Variovorax paradoxus: one gene and its partner. The protein of the gene in region 1 interacts with the protein of each later gene in a pairwise test. Links are inferred from orthologs where the notes say so. Each region holds a gene or a part of one and is shown on either strand. Other genes may lie near its edges.

Region 1 (9,025 bases):
AGATTGGAGTCCAACGGTGGGGAGCGCACGCGAAGTTTTTGCGGCGCATGTTCATTCGATAATACGTCCTGACACGAATCTCCGAGCAGACAGAAACACGCGCTTCAGGCGCATATGCCTCATGACCCAAGGCTTTCGACTCGCCGCGGCCACCGGACTCCACAAGGGAGACCGCCCGTACCAACAAGACCAGGTGCTGCTGATGAGCCATCCGCGTGTGCCTGGCTGCGTGCTGGGCATCGTGGCCGACGGCATGGGCGGCCGCAGCGGTGGCCGCAAGGCCTCTGACCAGGTGCTGATGACGGCACGCCAGCTCTTCACCCGCTACCAGCCCGGCCGCGACGACCCCGAAGCCGTGCTGAAGCAGATCCTCGAAGATTCGCACACGGTCATCAAGCTCACCGCCGTCTCCAGCGAACAGGAGCCGCACAGCACGCTGGCGGCCTTCCTCATGACCCCCAAGGGTGACTGCGCCTGGATCCACGCCGGCGACTCGCGCATCTATCACTTCCACGACGGCCAGCTCATCAGGCGCACGCGCGACCATTCGTACGTGCAGGTGCTGATCGACCGCGGCCAGATCACCGAGGCCGAGGCCAACATCCATCCGCAGGGCAACATCCTGCTCGGCTGCCTGGGCATGACGACCACGCCGCCGCCCGTCGACCCCTACTACATCCCGAAGCTGGCGGCGGGCGACCTGCTGATGGCTTGCAGCGACGGGCTCTGGCACTACTTCAGCCCAGAAGAACTGGCGAGCGTGCTGTATGCGCAGCCGCCGCGCGATGCGGTCGAAATCCTGGTGGGTGAAGCGCGCCGCCGGGCCCGGGGCACCGGCGACAACATCTCGATTGCCGTTCTGAAGCTCGACCCGCTACCGGTCGCCGCCTGAGCGGTGCCCGGTCAGGGCGTGGGCGATGAAGCTGCCGGTGCCGGCAGTGGTGCCCCGCGCGGCTTGCTGCGGTTGGCGTTCTGCCGGTCGCGGCTGGCCCTGTGCTCTTCGGCGCGTTTCTGCTTGTCTTCAAAACGCTTGGCGGCCGTAGGCGCCTCGGCTTGACGCTGGGCCGCCTTGGCCTGCTCGTCGGCGTGCGCCTGCTGCTTGGACTGGAACTGACGCTCGCGCTCGGCTGTCTCGGCCGCTGTAGCTGCGCGGCTGGCCGCATGGTCGGCTGCGCGCTGTTCGCGCTCCTTCTGGCCCTGGACCGATTGCTCCTGCTTCTCGCGGGTGTCCTGCGGGCGCTGGGTGCCTGCCTTCTGGTCGAGCTTCTGCAGCTCGGCCGCGCCGCTGCGCTGGCGCAGGATGTCGTTTATGGCGGTTTCCTGCCGCTTGATGTTGTCGGTTTCCTTGCGGCGACGGCTGCGACTCTCGCGCAGGCAGTCTTCCACCGCGAACTTCTTGTAGCAGGCGGCCCGCTCTTCGACGAAGCGCTTCTCGATGGCCTCGCGCTCGGTGGAAAGCCGGCGCTTTTCGCCCTCGAGGTCGGCATTGCCCGCGGCGGCGTTGGACTGCGCCCACAGCGGCAGGCTGGCCAACGTCATGAGCAGGGCAAGAGCGAATTTTTTCATGTGAGTCGGGTGTCGACGATGCGGCGTTCCAGGGCGAGAAACTCGCTCGATTGCATTTCGGTGAGCCGGGAGACCGTGCGCGGAAACTCGTGCGACAGCGGCCCCTCGGTGTACAACGCCTCGGGCGGAACCTCAGCCGACATGATGAGCTTGCAGCGCCGGTCGTACAAGACGTCGACCAGCCACGTGAAACGGCGTGCTTCCGAAGCCATGCGCACCGGCATGTGCGGCACATCGGACAACAGCACGGTGTGGAACTGGCTCGCAATTTCGAGGTAGTCGTTCTGCGAGCGCGGACCGCCGCACAGCGTCTTGAAATCGAACCAGACCACGCCGCCGGCCTTGCGCCGAGCACGGATCTCGCGCTGCTCGATGTGCAGCACGGGGTTTTCGTCGGCCGTCTCGGCCAGCTTGTCGAAAGCCTTGCGCATTTCCTTCTCGGCCGCCGCGTCGTTCGGCGTGAGGTACATGCGCAGTTGTTCGAGCGTGCGGCGCCGGTAGTCGGTGCCGTTGTCGACGCTCAGCACTTCGAGCTTTTCGTTCAGCAGCGCGATGGCGGGCAGGATGCGGTCGCGGTGCAAGCCACCGGGGTACAGATCGTCCGGCTTGAAATTGGAGGTGGTGACGAAACCCACGCCGTTCTCGAACAGCGACACCAGCAGCCGATGAAGAATCATCGCGTCGGTGATGTCCGCCACGTGGAACTCGTCGAAGCAGATCAGCTTGTAGCGCTTGGAAATGCGCAGCCCAAGCTCGTCGAGCGGATTGACCGTGCCCTGCAACTCGCGCAGTTCGCGGTGCACCTCGCGCATGAACTCGTGAAAGTGCAGGCGCGTCTTGCGCCGCAGCGGCACGGCGTTGAAGAACAGGTCCATCAGGAAGCTCTTGCCCCGCCCGACGCCACCGTACATGTAGACGCCGCGCGGAAGCTCCGGCCGGTTGATGAACTTCTTCAGCGCATTCGAGCGCTGGGCCTTGTACTCGGCCCATTCGTTGGCGCAGCGATCCAGTGCCTCCACGGCATGCAGTTGCGCTGGATCGCTGTGGAACCCGCGCGCTGCGAGTTCCGCCTCATAGGCCTGTTTGACGCTGGTCAAAAGAAAGATCGCGAGATCAGAAGTTCAGCGTGCGCTTGTCCACGGCGAGTGCCGCTTCCTTCGTTGCTTCCGACAGCGACGGATGAGCGTGGCAGATGCGCGCGATGTCTTCGGCGCTGGCCTTGAACTCCATCGCCACGACGGCTTCGGAGATCAGCTCGCTGGCCTGCGGGCCCACGATGTGCACGCCCAGAATCTCGTCGGTGGCAGCGTCGGCCAGGAACTTGACCATGCCGGTCGTGTCGCCCAGAGCACGCGCGCGGCCGTTCGCGAGGAACGGGAAGGTGCCGGCCTTGTAGGAGCGGCCCGCTGCCTTGAGCTGCTGCTCGGTCTGGCCGACCCACGCGATCTCGGGGTTGGTGTAGATCACCCACGGGATCGTGTTGAAGTTGACGTGACCGTGCTGGCCCGCAATGCGCTCCGCCACGGCAACGCCCTCTTCCTCGGCCTTGTGCGCCAGCATCGGGCCGCGCACCACGTCGCCGATGGCCCAGACATTGGGCAGGCTGGTCTTGCACTCGTCGTCCACGGCAATGGCGCCGCGCTCGTCGAGCTTCAGGCCAACGGCTTCGGCGTTCAGGCCGATGGTGTTGGGCACGCGGCCGATCGACACGATCAGCTTGTCGACTTCCAGCGTCTGGGCTTCGCCCTTGGCATTGGTCCACGCAACGCTCACGCCCTTCTTCGACGACTTGATCTCGCCGACCTTGACGCCGAGTTCGATCTTGAGCTTCTGCTTGTCGAAGGCCTTCTTGGCTTCCTTGGCGATCTGCTCGTCCACTGCGCCGAGGAAGGTCGGCAGTGCTTCGAGCACCGTGACTTCCGCGCCGAGGCGACGCCACACCGAACCCATTTCGAGGCCGATGACGCCCGAGCCGATCAGGCCCAGCTTCTTCGGCACCGCGCCGATGCGCAGCGCGCCGTCGTTCGAGAGGATGTTTTCCTCGTCGAACGGTGCGCCCGGCAGTGCGCGGGCATTGGAGCCCGTGGCCACGATGATGTGCTTGCCGCTGATCGACTCTTCGGCGGCGCCCGCCACCTTGATCTCATAGCCGGTTTCGTCAGTCTTCACGAACGAGGCGCGGCCATGGAAAAACGTGATCTTGTTCTTCTTGAACAGGTACAGGATGCCGTCGTTGTTCTGCTTCACGACCTGGTCCTTGCGGGCCAGCATCTTGTCGAGGTCGAGGCCCAGGCCTTCGACCTTGATGCCGTGGTCCGCGAAGTGGTGGCCGGCCTGGTCGAAATGCTCCGACGATTGCAGCAGCGCCTTCGACGGGATGCAGCCGACGTTGGTGCAGGTGCCGCCCGGTGCGGGGCCGCCCTTGCCGTTCTTCCACTCGTCGATGCAGGCCACGTTGAAGCCGAGTTGCGCGGCACGAATGGCCGCGATGTAGCCGCCAGGGCCGCCGCCGATGACGACGACGTCGAATTGCTTGTTTGCCATCTGATTTTTTCTCCTCAGATGTCGAACAGCAGGCGCGACGGGTCTTCCAGCGCTTCCTTCATGGCAACCAGGCCCAGCACGGCTTCGCGGCCGTCGATGATGCGGTGGTCGTAGCTCATGGCGAGGTAGTTCATCGGACGGATCACGATCTGGCCGTTTTCAACCACGGCGCGGTCCTTCGTGGCGTGCACGCCGAGGATGGCCGACTGGGGCGGGTTGATGATCGGGGTCGAGAGCATCGAGCCGAAGGTGCCGCCGTTCGAGATGGAGAACGTGCCGCCGGTCATGTCTTCGATGCCCAGCTTGCCGTCTTGCGCCTTCTTGCCGAACTCGGCGATCTTCTTCTCGATGTCGGCAAAGCTCATCTGGTCGGCATTGCGCAGGATCGGCACCACCAGGCCGCGCGGCGAACCGACGGCAATGCCGATGTCGAAGTAGCCGTGGTACAGGATGTCATTGCCGTCGACCGAGGCGTTGATCACCGGGTACTTCTTCAGCGCATGCACAGCGGCCTTCACAAAGAAGGACATGAAGCCGAGCTTCACGCCGTGTTCCTTGGTGAAGTTGTCCTGGAAGCGCTTGCGCAGCTCCATGACGGGCGCCATGTTGACTTCGTTGAACGTGGTCAGGATGGCGTTGGTCGACTGCGATTGCAGCAGGCGCTCGGCGATGCGGGCGCGCAGGCGGCTCATCGGCACGCGCTGCTCCGGACGCTCACCCAGGTCGGGCGCACCGGTCGGTGCGGCAACTTGCGGCAGCGCCGGCTTGGCAGCCGGTGCCGCGATGGTGGCAGCCGCGGCAGGCTTGGCGCCCGAGGCAACCGCGCCGAGCACGTCACCCTTGGTGACGCGGCCGTCCTTGCCGGTGCCTGCGACGTCGCTGGTCTTCAGGTTGTTGTCTGCCAGCAGCTTGGCGGCTGCGGGCATGGCCACGTCGGACTTCGAACCGCCGGTGGCGGCTGCAGCTGCTGCCGGGGCAGGCGCTGCGGCAGCCGGAGCTGCTGCTGCGGGCGCTGCCGCCGGGGCTGCGGCCGAAGCCTTGCCTTCGGTGTCGATCTTGGCGATCAGCTGATCGGCCACCACGGTGGCGCCGTCGGGCTGCACGATTTCTGCCAGCACGCCAGCCGAAGGCGCGGGCACTTCGAGCACGACCTTGTCGGTCTCGATTTCGATCAGGATTTCATCGACGGCGACGGCTTCGCCGGCCTTCTTCTTCCACGTGAGCATGGTGGCTTCGGCCACGGATTCGGAAAGCTGGGGGACTTTGACTTCTACGATAGACATTTGGAGTGAGCTCCGTTTTGTTCTTCAGGGTATTCGTGTGAAAAGAAACTGGTTTTACTTGGTCAGCACGAAGCCCTTGAGCTTGCCAAACGCGCCATCGACGAGCGCCTTCTGCTGTTCCTGGTGCAGGTGCGAGTAGCCCACCGCCGGCGATGCCGAAGCGGCACGGCCGGAGTAGCCGAGCTTCTGGCCGTCCTGCATGTTTTCGTGGATGTAGTGCTGCACGAAGAACCAGGCGCCCTGGTTCTGCGGCTCGTCCTGGCACCAGACCACGTCGACGAGGTTGGGGTACTTCTTGATCTCGGCGGCGAATGCCTTGTGCGGGAACGGATAGAGCTGCTCGACGCGGATGATCGCCACGTCTTCGTCGCCACGTTCTTCGCGCTTCTTGGCCAGGTCGTAGTACACCTTGCCCGAGCAGGCGATCAGGCGCTTGACCTTCTCGGCCTTCAGGCCCTTGCTGTCGGGAATGACGGTCTGGAAGCTGCCCTTGGTGAACTCGGACAGCGGCGAGGTCGCATCCTTGTTACGCAGCAGCGACTTCGGCGTCATGATGATCAGCGGCTTGCGCAGGTTGCGCACCATCTGGCGGCGCAGCACGTGGAAGATCTGGCTGGCCGTGGTCGGCTGCACCACCTGCATGTTGGTGTCGGCGCTCAGCTGCATGAAGCGCTCCAGGCGTGCCGAGCTGTGCTCGGGGCCCTGGCCTTCGTAGCCGTGCGGCAGCATCATCGTGATGCCGTTGACGCGGCCCCACTTCACTTCGCCCGAGGCGATGAACTGGTCGATCACCACTTGCGCGCCGTTCACGAAGTCGCCGAACTGGGCTTCCCAGATCACGAGCGTGTTCGGGTCGTTCGAGGCGTAGCCGTATTCGAACGCGAGCACTGCTTCTTCCGACAGGATCGAGTCGATCACGACGAAGGGAGCCTGGTTGTCGGCCACGTTCTGCAGCGGCGTGTAGGTGCCGGTGTCGAACTTCTCGCGGTTCTGGTCGTGCAGCACGGCGTGGCGGTGCGTGAACGTGCCGCGGCCCGAGTCTTCACCCGACAGGCGCACCGGGTAGCCGCTGGCCACCAGCGAGGCGAAGGCCATGTGCTCGCCCATGCCCCAGTCGACGTTGACGTCGCCGCGGCCCATGGCGGCGCGGTCGTCCAGCACCTTCTTCACGAGCGGATGCACGGTGAAGCCTTGCGGCGGCGTGGTGATCTTCTCGGCCAGGCGCTTCCACTCGGACGAGGGAATGGCGGTGTCGCCGGCGTCGGTCCACTTCTTGTTGAGGTACGGGCTCCAGTCGACGGCGTACTTGCTCTTGAAGTTGGTGAGCACGGGGTCGACCGTGTTCTTGCCTTCGTCGAAAGCCGCGCGCTGCGCCTTGACCATGTCGTCGCCGAGCGTGTCGCCCAGGCCTTGAGCGGCCAGCTTGTCGGCGTACAGCTTGCGCGTGCCGGGGTGCTGGGCGATCTTCTTGTACATCAGCGGCTGGGTGAGCGAAGGCGTGTCCTGCTCGTTGTGGCCCAGCTTGCGGAAGCAGATGATGTCGACGACCACGTCCTTCTGGAATTCCATGCGGAAGTCCAGCGCGAGCTGGGTGGCGAGCACCACGGCTTCGGGGTCGTCACCGTTCACGTGCAGCACCGGTGCTTCGATCATCTTGACGATGTCGGTGCAGTACAGCGTCGAGCGGCTGTCGCGCGGGTCGCTGGTGGTGAAGCCGATCTGGTTGTTGATGACGATGTGCACCGTGCCGCCGGTGGAGTAGCCACGGGTTTCGGCCAGCGCCAGCGTTTCCATCACGACGCCCTGGCCTGCGAAGGCGGCGTCGCCGTGCACGATCACGGGCAGCACCTGCTTGCCCAGCGGGTCGGCGCGGCGGTCCATGCGGGCACGCACCGAGCCTTCGACCACGGGGTTCACGATTTCAAGGTGCGAGGGGTTGAACGCAAGGCTCAGGTGCACCGGGCCGCCGGGGGTGGTCACGTCCGAGCTGAAGCCCTGGTGGTACTTGACGTCGCCGCTGGGCAGGTCTTCGGGGGCGGTGTGATCGAACTCGGCGAACAGGTCGGCCGGCATCTTGCCGAGCGAGTTGACCAGCACGTTCAGGCGGCCGCGGTGGGCCATGCCGATCACGATTTCCTGCACGCCCTTGATGCCGGCCTGGTTGATCAGCTCGTCCATCGAGACGATGAAGCTTTCGCCGCCTTCGAGCGAGAAGCGCTTCTGGCCGACGTACTTGGTGTGCAGGAAGCGCTCGAGGCCTTCGGCCGCGGTCAGGCGGTTGAGCACGTGCTTCTTCTGCTCGGCGCTGAGCTTGGGATTGGTGCGGGCGCCTTCGAGCCGCTGCTGCCACCAGCGCTTGTGGTTCTGGTCGGTGGTGTACATGTACTCGGCACCCATCGTGCCGCAGTACGTTTCGCGCAAGGCGTTGAGCAGGTCGCGCAACGACATGGTCTCCTTGCCGAAGAAGGTGTTGCTGGTGTTGAACACCGTCTCGAGGTCGGCGTCGGTGAAGCCGTAGAACGAGGGCTCGAGTTCCGGAATGGCGGGACGCTCGGCGCGCTTGAGCGGGTCGAGGTCGGCCCAGCGGGCGCCGACATTGCGGTAGGCGGCAATCAGCTGCTGGACGGAAGTGCGCTTGCGGCCGAGTTCGGAATCAGCGCCGCTGGCCTGCACGACCTTGGTCGTGCCCTGCTTCGCGCGTTCGGCGAAAGCGTTGATGACCGGCAGGTGCGGGACGTCGCGGGTGTTGGTGCCGTCGGCGGCGGGAACGTTCTGCAACGCGTCGAAATACGAACGCCAGTTGTCAGGCACGCTGCCGGGGTTGGAGAGGTAGTTCTCGTACATCTCCTCGACATAGGGCGCATTGCCGCCGAAGAGGTACGTGTTGCCTTGATAGGCGGTATACGCCGAGGGCGTCGATGAATCGCTCATGATCCGCTGACCTTCGCTTCCCTGAAGGAAGCACTAGCTGGTTAAGAAACCTTCCGCGACACGGCTGAACCGATTGGCGGATGCGACTGTGGCTGGGGAAGGGCCTGAGTACCTTGGCATTGTGCCACGTCAACCATATGACGGTTCGACGGAGCTTCGCAACCCCTGCCCCGCTCACTCAGCCCGAAGAAAGTAACTGTTTGATCTGCTGCAGCGTGGCGGGGTCGTCGATGGTGGTCAGGTCGCCGGGGTCGCGCTGCTCGCACACGGCCTGGATGGCGCGGCGCAGCAACTTGCCGCTGCGAGTCTTGGGCAGGCCGCTGACGAAGCGCACGCGGGCCGGCCGCGCCAGGGCGCCGAGCTGGTCGGCGACCACCTTCATGATCTCGCCTTCGAGCTTCAGAGCCACGTCGGCGTCGGTCACGGCGCGGCTGTCCTTCGGCACGACGAAGGCAATGGCTACCTGACCCTTGAGTGCGTCGGCCACGCCGACCACCGCCACTTCGGCCACGTTGGCGTGGCCCGAGATGCTCTCTTCGATCTCGCGCGTGCCCAGGCGGTGGCCCGCCACGTTGATCACGTCGTCGGTGCGCCCGAGGATGTAGAAATAGCCGTCCTCGTCGCGAATGCCCCAGTCGAAGGTCGAATAGACCATCTTGCCGGGCACGCTTTTCCAGTACGTGTTGACGAAGCGCGCGTCG
Region 2 (8,997 bases), 2.8 Mb from region 1 along the record:
GCACCGGAAACTTCTGCGCATGTTTCGCGAGGCCGACCTTGTCGAGCACGTCGGCGATGCGCGGCGCGCGTTCGGCTGCCGGCACGCCGGCTGCTTCGAGTGCAAGGCTCACATTGCCTTCCACCGTGCGCCAGGGCAGCAGCGCGCGGCCGTAGTCCTGGAACACGAAGGCGACCTCGCGCGAAGGCTCGGTCATCTTCACGCCGTTGCGCCGCACTTCGCCCGCGCTCGCCGTGACGAGCCCGCTGGCCGCGCGCAGCAGCGTGGTCTTGCCGCAGCCGCTCGGGCCGACGATGCAGACGAACTCGCCGCGCGCCACGTCGAACGAGGTGGGCGACAGAATCTCGCGCCCGCCGAGGCGGATGGTCACGCCATCGAAGCGCAGGAAAGGGGTGGCTTGCATCGTGGGGCTGGCCGGCGAATGAAAGGCGCTCGCCGACAGCGCGGCGCGTGCGGTGACGGGGGCAGGTGCTGTGATCACTTCGCCACCAGCTTCGCCACGTCGATGCTCGTCTTGAGCATGTCCTGCTCCTTCATCAGCCCGGTCCAGTAGGCGAGCTGCTTTTCCGTCACCACGGGGCCGGGCGGCGAGATCTGCACTTTGGCCAGCACTTCGGGTGGCAGCTTGATGTACTTGCCGATGGCCGCGCGCACCTTGGCATCGTTCTTCGGCTGCTGCATGAATGCACCTGACTCGACCAGCGCTTCGCGAAATGCGCGCGCCGCCGCGGGATTCTTCGCCACCCACTCGCGCTTGGCCGCGTGCACGATGGTCTGGTTGTTCTCGGGCAGGAAGGTCGAGTAGTACGAAGCGACGTAGCCAGCGCCGCTCTCGGTGATGCGACTCATGAACGGGTCGGCCGACACCACCGCATCGACCGAGCCGCCGCGCAGCAGGTCGGCATGCTGCGGGAAGGCGGCCTCGACGAAGTTGACCTTGCGGTAGTCCACGCCGCTGTCCTTCAGCCATGCGCGGAAGGTCACGTGCAGGAAGGCGCGCAGGCCCGGCACGCCGATCTTCTTGCCAATGCAGTCTTGCGGACCCTTGATGCCCGAGCCCGCGCGCGCCACCAGGCCGAAGCCGGTGATGGTCTTCGAGGTGAGGCCTCCGCCGGCCACCAGCACCAGGTCGAGTCCGCCGTCCACCGCCTGCAGGAATACCGAGGGCGTGGGCCCGCCGATCTGCAGCGAGTCGGACTGCAGCGCCGCCGGGATCGTCGAGTTCAGCGGGATGAACTTGAGCTCGACATCGAGGCTGCGCTTCTTGAAGTAGCCCTCTTCGGCCGCCACGAACACCGAGGCGAAGTCGGTCACGGCCGTGTAGCCGAACACGACCTTCGTGCTCGACTGGGCACGCGAAGGCAGCGCGGCAGTGGCCGACACCGCGGCAAGCGCCGACAGCAGGGTGCGTCGTTTCATCATGTCTTTTGTCTCCTGGGGGTGGTTCTTGGGCGTGGCAGCGCGGCGCGCAGGCCGCCGACGATGAAGCTCACCAGCATCGGCGCCACGGCCGGGTCGGCGCGCGTGTTCTCGCCGCGCGAGAGCCGTTCGATGCGGCTGTCGTTCAGGTGGTGCAGCAGCGAGCCCAGTGCGAACTGATAGCCCCAGGCCGCCTGGCTGCGTGTGGCATGCGGCAGCGCGACATGCAACGCATCGATGTACGCCTCGGCCAATGGGTCGAAGTAGGCGCGCAGCACGCGGTCGGCTTCCTCGGTGGCGTGGTACAGCTCGCGCGCCACCAGCAGTGCGTAGTACTCGCCCTCTGAACTTGCGCGCAGCGCCAGCACGGGCGCAGTGAAGGCTTCGATGATGCGCGGCAGCGTGCGCGTGTCGTCGGGGTCGATGTTCACCGCGGCCAGCCCCGCGAGCCGCGCCTCGATGGAGTGGCCCCAGTGCTCGAAGATCGCGTGGAACAGCTCGTGCTTCTGGCCGTAGTAGTAGCCCACCAGCGCCAGCGGCACGCCCGCCTCCTCGGCAATCTGGCGGATCGTCACCACGTGGTAGCCGTGCTGCGCAAAAAGCTTCTCGGCCGCCAGCAGGATCGCCTGCTTGCGGTCGGGCCGCGCAGTCGCGATGGCGACTGCGGCGGGAGGCGGCGTCGCAGCGCGCGAGGTGCTGCGCCTTGCGGCAGGTGTGCGGGTGCTCATGGGAGCATATTGAACGCTTGTACAAAAACATTGAACACGCGTACAAACCCTGAGGTCAACCCCGATTGAGCACGGTCGTTCGCAGCGCTACGCTCGTGCCATGCCCGCTCCCAACATCCCCCAGATCCGCCTCTATCAAGACTGGCTGCGCGATACGCGCGGCCTCGTGTTCGACAGCTACGACGCCCTGTGGCGCTGGTCCGTCACCGAGCTCGACGCCTTCTGGCAGAGCATCTGGGACTACGCCCGCATCGAGTCGCCCACGCCGCACACAGCCGTGCTCGCCGAATCGCGCATGCCCGGCGCGCGCTGGTTCCCCGGCGCCCAGGTCAACTACGCCCGCGAGGTGCTGCGCCATGCCGACGTGGCCCACGCCGCAGGCATGCCCGCCATCGTGAGCGACAACGAACGCGGTGAAGTGCGCGAGATGTCGTGGCCCGAAATGCGCCGCCAGGTCGCGTCAGTCGCGCTCACGCTCAAGTCTCTTGGCGTGCAGCGCGGCGACCGCGTTGCGGCCTACATGCCCAACGTGCCCGAGACCATGGTGGCCTTTCTCGCGTGCTCCAGCATCGGCGCGATCTGGAGCGTGTGCGCGCCCGACATGGGCACCGCCGCCGTGGCCGACCGCTTCCGCCAGATCGAGCCCAAGGTGCTGATCGCCGTCGACGGCGTGCACTACGGCGGCAAGCCGCTCGACCGCAGCGCCGTGCTGCAGGAACTGCGCGGCCAGTTGCCGAGCGTGCAGAAGCTGCTGCTCGTGAAGTCACCGTACGCCACCAACGCCGTGCAGCACGACGTCGACTGGGCACAGGCCACCGACCGCAACGGTGCCGAGGTCGCAGCCTTCGAGCCCGAATGGCTGCCTTTCGATCACCCGATCTGGATCGTCTATTCGAGCGGCACCACCGGGCTGCCCAAGCCCATCGTGCACGGGCAGGGCGGCATCATCCTCACCATGCACGCCTGCGGCCTGCACAACGACGTGGGTGCGAGCTACGGCGCCAACAACTTCGGCGAGCGCTACCACTGGTACAGCTCCACCGGCTGGGTCATGTGGAACTCGCAGCTTTCGGGCATGGCCTTCGGCGCCACCATCTGCATCTACGACGGCAACCCGGCGGGCAGCAAGGAGAAGCCCGACTGGAGCGTGCTGTGGCGCTTCGTGGCGCGGCACAAGGTCACCTTCTTCGGCGCGGGCGCGGCCTACTTCACCAACTGCATGAAGGCCGGCCTCGTCGCGAAGGAATGCGGCGACCTGTCGCGCGTGCGCGCGCTAGGCAGCACCGGCTCGCCGCTGCCCGAAGAGGTGCAGCGCTGGGGCTCCAGGCAGATCCTCGATGCGGGTTCGAAGGAGGTGTGGTGGTGCAACATCTCTGGCGGCACTGACTTCTGCGGGGCCTTCGTCGGTGGCAACCGCGACCTGCCCGAAGTGCCGGGCCAGATGCAGTGCCGCGAACTGGGCCATGCCGTCGAGGCTTGGAACGAACAGGGCCAGCCGGTCATCGGCGAAGTTGGCGAGCTGGTGTGCACCAAGGCCATTCCGTCGATGCCGCTCTACTTCTGGGGCGACGAAGGCAATGCGCGCTACGTGTCGAGCTACTTCGACACCTATCCCGGCGTGTGGCGCCACGGTGACTGGATCAGGATCGGCGAGGACGGCGGCTGCATCATCTACGGCCGCAGCGACGCCACCATCAACCGCCAGGGCCTGCGCATGGGCACCAGCGAGATCTACAGCGCCGTCGAGGGCCTGCCCGAGGTGCTCGACTCGATGGTGGTCGACCTTGAATACCTGGGCCGCGACAGCTACATGCCGCTGTTCGTGGTGCTGCGCCCCGGCGTGTCGCTCGACGACGCCATGCGCATGCGGCTCAACAACGCCATCAAGACCTCGCTGTCACCGCGCTTCGTGCCCAACGACATCTTCCAGGTGGCCGAGATACCGCGCACGCTCTCGGGCAAGAAGCAGGAGCTGCCGATCAAGAAGCTGTTGCTGGGCCAGCCCATCGAGAAGGTGGTCAACCGCGAGGCGATGGCAAACCCGGGCAGCCTGGACTGGTACGTGGCCTTTGCCGCAGAGCGAGCCTCCGCATAATGACCGCATGAAAAGACGCACCAGCCTCCTCATGTTCTCGGCCATCGCCGGCGCCTCTTTGCTGAGCGCCTGTGCCGTGCCTTCTTCGCCAGCTGCAGGCGGAGGCACGCAGCTTCGCGTGAGCGGCACCGTCACCTACCGCGAACGCATCGCGCTCGACCCAGCGGCCGAAGTCGTGGTGCAGCTGCTCGACGTATCGCGCATGGACGCGCCTTCGACCGTGCTCGCCGAGCAGCGCATCAAGGCCAACGGCAAGCAGGTGCCCTTCGCCTACGAGCTGAAGGTGGATGCCGCGCGCATCGACCCGCGCATGCGCTACGCCGTGTCGGCGCGTATCTCGCGAGGCGAGCAGCTGCTGTTCATCAACGACACGCAGTATTCCGTGCTCACGCAAGGCGGCGGTGCCACCGCTGACCTGGTGCTGGTGCGCGTCGCCCAGGCTCCGCGCTAGGAAGTCATCAGCTCGTAGAGCACCATGCGCGTCTGCCGGCCGCGCAGTTCCGCCTGCTCCTCGATGCGCCGCGTGTGAAGCCGGCCGCCGAGCCCGGCGAAGGTGGTTTCCGACATCAGCGTCTGCGTGCCGAGCTGCTTGTTGAAGCCCTCGATGCGGCTCGCCACGTTGATCACGTCGCCGAACGCCGTGTACGACAGCCGGTCGTTCGAGCCCAGCACCCCCGCGATCACCGTGCCTGTGTGGATGCCCACGCGCGTGCGGAACTCGGGCAGGCCCTGTGCCGCCCACTTGCGGTTGAGATCGTCCATTTCCACGTGCAGCTCCAGCGCGGCCAGGCAGGCCTTGTATTCCGCGTCCTTCAGGTCGGAGGGCGCGCCCCACAGCACCATGATGCCGTCGCCGATGAACTTGTCGACCACGCCGCCGTGCCGCGCGAACACGCCCGTCGCCAGGTTGAAGTACTCGGTCAGCATGACCACCAGCACGTCGGTGTCGAGCGACTCCGAGATCGAGGTGAAGCCCTCCACGTCGGTGAACATCACCGTCACGCGCCGCGGTGAGCCGCTGGGTGCGAGCGTATGGCCCTCAGCGATCAGCTGGTTGATCACGTCCACCGGCACGAACTTGCTGAAGGCCTTCAGGCTGCGCGCCGAGTCGTCCAGGGCCTGGTCCAGGTGTTGGATCTCGAGCACGCGGCTCGGTTCGCGCGGCAGGTTGTCCAGCTCCAGCAGGCCGATGCGGCGCGCGATGTGCGAGAGGTTCTCCACCGGCGCTGTCACCAGCTTCGACAGCTTCAGCGACATGAACAGCGCCATCGCGAGGAAGACCAGCGCCAGCGCCAGGCCCCACAGCACCGCGCGGTGCAGGTCGCCCAGCAGCATGTCTTCGGGCACCCAGCTCACCAGCTGCCAGCCGGTGCTGGGGATGCGCGAGGCCTGCACCAGATAGCGGCGGCCTTCGTGGGTGAAGGAGAACTCGGTGTCGGTGCCCCCGCCCGCCGTGCCGTCGGCCACCATGTGCGCGTGCAATGCGCCGAGCACACCGCTGGGCGGCTGCAGCTCGTGCAGCACGCCCGGCATGTCGCTGCGCGCGAGCACGCGGAAGTCGGCGCTCAGCAGCGCGCTGTCGCCGTAGCCGTCGCTGCTGAACTGGCGCACGAACTCCGACAGCCGCCCGAGCGAGACATCGCCCGCCACCACCAGCGCCTGCGCGCTGCTGTCCGCGTAGCGGCGCTTGCTGGGCAGCGCGTAGGTCACGCCAAGCTCCTGCGCGGCGGCGAATACGTACGGCTGCGTCCAGATGGGCCCCTGTGCCTTGCATGCCTGCACGTACCAGCTGCGCTGCGTCGGGTTGTAGTTGCTGCGGAACGACTCAAGGCGCTGCGTGGCATAGCGCTGCTGCACGTCGGCTTCGGCATCCAGCGGCAGCTTGTACTGCCAGGTCTCGGTGGTGAAGCCTGCGCCACGCTCGATGTGGCGCATGGCCGGCACCGGGTAGCGCAGCGCCATCAGCATCTGGCCCTTCTCGTTGCTGACGTAGATGCTGTCGAGCTCGGGCGACTGCTGCAGCAGCGTCCAGAGCAGCTCCGCCGTTCTGTCGGAGTGCTCGCCCGCGGGCTGCAGGCTGGGGGCGGTGCCCGCCGCGTTGATGACCGACTCGGCTTTCTGAAGAAAGGCCAGCACCTTGTCTTCGGTGCGGTCATGGTTGGCTTTGTGCGCGGACACGCCGATGCGCGACACCAGCCGCTGCGAGCCCCAGTAGCCGAGCGACACCAGCAGCAGCGACTGGGCCAGCGCCACGACGCTGACGATGGTGCCCACGTCTACCCGGAAGCGGCGCGAGCGCCCGGCCGGTGCCGGTTGTGTGACAGATTTTTCGACCGACGGCTTTCCAGCCGCTTCCGGATTACCGGAAGAGTTCTTGTTGTTCATGCAGCTCCCTGACGACCAATCGAACGCACCCGCTGCAGCGAAGCCGCGGGCCGGCCTTCGGTGAGCCACGGCCCCGATCGTTGGTGTCGGGGATCCTGGTGGCGCCGGAGGCGGGCGTGATTTTCGCTCGACTTCGGCTGTCTGTGAGGTACTGAACAGCGCCGCAGTGGCTCAGGCCTGTCTAGACCGGAGTCGTTGAAGCGCGTGGAAGCGGCCTGTCAGCGCGCGTCGTGAAAGATGATGCCCAGCGTATGCCGCCGCCCCGAACGCACGCGGCTCACGCCGTGGCGCATCGTCACGCGGTAGCTGCCGCGCGTGCCGGCCACCGGCCGCTGGTTGACCGCGAAGATCACCGCCTCGCCCTGCGCGAGCGGCGCCACCTCGGCGCGCGACTGCATGCGCGGGCGCTGCTCGGTCAGCACGAACTCGCCGCCGGTGAAGTCTTCGCCCGGCTTGCTCAGCAGCACCGTGAGCTGCAGCGGGAATTGCAGGTCGCCGTACAGATCCTGGTGCAGGCAGTTGTAGTCGCCCTCGTCGTAGCGCAACAGCAGCGGGGTGGGGCGCAACTGGCCCGCCGCGTGGCAGCGCGCGAGATACGCGGCGTGGTCCGGCGGGTAGTCGGCCGGCTGGCCCATTGCCGTGGCCCATGCGTTGGCCAGCGGCGCGAGGCGTTCGTACAGCGCGCTGCGGCATGCAGCGAGCCTGGGCGGCAGCGGATTGGCGAAGTACTGGTACTCGCCTTGCCCGAAGCCGTGGCGCTGCATCACCACGCGGCTGCGAAAGCGGTGGGCTTCGTCGTACATGGCCGTGAGCGCAGCGCATTCCTCGGGGGTGAACAGCTGACCGGTGACGGCGCAGCCGCGGGTGGCGAGGTCGGCTTCGATGCGGGGCCAGTCGAGCGCGTCGATGCGGGAAGGCTTTCTTGTCATGCACCCAGTGTCCCGCCTGCGAGCCATCGAGGCTCGCCGTTTCCGGACGCGGGTTTCGATTCGCTCGGCATCACGCTGCGCTAGCGGCGCGTCAACCCTGCCGGGCCTGCTCCAGCAGCCAGTCGCTGAAGAACTTCAGCAGCGGCCGCTGATCGGCCCGCTCTGGCGTCACGAGGTAATAGTTGCGCTCGCCCGACAAGGGCCGCGCGCACGCCACCACCAGCTCGCCGCGCACCAGTTCGTCGGCCACCAGCATCGTCGGCATCAGCGCCACGCCGAGCCCGTGCGACGCGGCCGCGGCCAGTATCGAGAACAGCTCGTAGCGCGGCCCGCCGCGTGCGTTGGGCGCGTCGATCTGCTGCGCGTCGAACCACTGGCGCCAGCCGTCGGGCCGCGTGCTTTGCTGCAGCAGCGGCATCTTCGCGATGGCGGCCGGCGTCACGGCCTTGCCGCGCGGGAGCAGCGACGGGCTGCACACCGGCACCACGTCTTCGTGCATCAGCAGCAGCGCGCGTGTGCCGGCCCAGTTCTCGACCTGCGCGGGCGTGCCGGCGTACAGCGCGGCGTCGAATTCCGCGTCGGCAAAGAGAAAGGGGCGGGTGCGCGTCTCGATGTGCACCACCACGTCGGGCTGCAGCGCCGCGAAGCCGCGCAGGCGCGGCATCAGCCAGCGGGTAGCGAAGGTGGGCACGGCTGCCAATGAGAGCGAGCCGCCTTCGCCCTGGTGGGCCATGGCGTCGAGCGTGTCGCGCTCCATCGCTTCCAGCCGCTTGGTGATCTGCCGCGCATAGGCCGCGCCGCTGGCCGTCAGTGCCACGCCGTGCCGCGTGCGACGGAACAGCGCCACGCCGAGGAAGGCTTCGAGCGTGCCGATCTGGCGCGACACAGCGCTTTGCGTCAGCGCCAGTTCCTGCGCGGCGCGGGTGTAGCTCTCGTGGCGCGCGGCGGCATCGAAGCACACGAGGGTTTGCAGGGGTGGGATCTTGCGGCGCATGTATGCCTCGGGTGTATGTATGAAACCCTGGCCTCTCCAATGGGGAGGCCGATAGAACATCTTGCAAGACATTCTACAAACGCATATCTGGGTGAGGATTCATCGTTTGCGTCATGGTCCCCGCATGGCTAGCATCGGCCCCATTCCTCTCGCTTTTCCCTCTTTTCCCTTTTTCCCCTAATTTCCGGAGACAGCCACATGGCCGCCAAAGCGCAATTCCACTGGGACGACCCCCTTCTTCTCGACCAGCAACTGACCGACGAAGAACGCATGATCCGCGACGCGGCCAATGCCTACTGCCAGGAGCGCCTGGCGCCCCGCGTCATCGAAGGCTTCCGCACTGGCGAGACCGACCCCGCCATCTTTCGCGAAATGGGCGCGCTCGGACTGCTGGGCCCCACGATCCCCGAGCAGTACGGCGGCCCAGGCCTCAACTACGTGGCCTAT

What was found.
Region 2: the proteins of odhB (region 1) and NWF24_RS31595 interact in binary tests that used the Escherichia coli proteins (3 or more experiments, as listed by UniProt). The link is inferred for Variovorax paradoxus from one-to-one orthologs.

Annotation. Positions count from the first base shown.
Region 1 is NZ_CP102931.1:3,954,641-3,963,665, forward strand. What follows is about bases 3,260-6,200. They hold odhB (2-oxoglutarate dehydrogenase complex dihydrolipoyllysine-residue succinyltransferase), read right to left. Parts: upstream 5,394-6,200; coding sequence 4,125-5,393; downstream 3,260-4,124. Other genes in these bases: lpdA (dihydrolipoyl dehydrogenase), read right to left, coding at 3,260-4,110; NWF24_RS18885 (2-oxoglutarate dehydrogenase E1 component), read right to left, coding at 5,448-6,200. Outside these bases: NWF24_RS18855 (YdcH family protein), read right to left, coding at 1-14; NWF24_RS18860 (PP2C family protein-serine/threonine phosphatase), read left to right, coding at 122-892; NWF24_RS18865 (hypothetical protein), read right to left, coding at 904-1,566; cell division protein ZapE, read right to left, coding at 1,563-2,663; more of lpdA, read right to left, coding at 2,680-3,259; more of NWF24_RS18885, read right to left, coding at 6,201-8,324; NWF24_RS18890 (propionate--CoA ligase), read right to left, coding at 8,503-9,025. UniProt on the Escherichia coli protein: E2 component of the 2-oxoglutarate dehydrogenase (OGDH) complex which catalyzes the second step in the conversion of 2-oxoglutarate to succinyl-CoA and CO(2).
Region 2 is NZ_CP102931.1:6,758,343-6,767,339, reverse strand. The notes cover bases 3,059-5,971. They hold NWF24_RS31595 (YbaY family lipoprotein), read left to right. Parts: upstream 3,059-4,249; coding sequence 4,250-4,693; downstream 4,694-5,971. Other genes in these bases: NWF24_RS31590 (adenylate/guanylate cyclase domain-containing protein), read right to left, coding at 4,690-5,971; NWF24_RS31600 (acetoacetate--CoA ligase), read left to right, coding at 3,059-4,242. Also shown: NWF24_RS31615 (ABC transporter ATP-binding protein), read right to left, coding at 1-481; NWF24_RS31610 (ABC transporter substrate-binding protein), read right to left, coding at 478-1,422; NWF24_RS31605 (TetR/AcrR family transcriptional regulator), read right to left, coding at 1,419-2,147; more of NWF24_RS31600, read left to right, coding at 2,248-3,058; more of NWF24_RS31590, read right to left, coding at 5,972-6,627; NWF24_RS31585 (2OG-Fe(II) oxygenase), read right to left, coding at 6,846-7,556; NWF24_RS31580 (LysR substrate-binding domain-containing protein), read right to left, coding at 7,648-8,550; NWF24_RS31575 (acyl-CoA dehydrogenase), read left to right, coding at 8,749-8,997.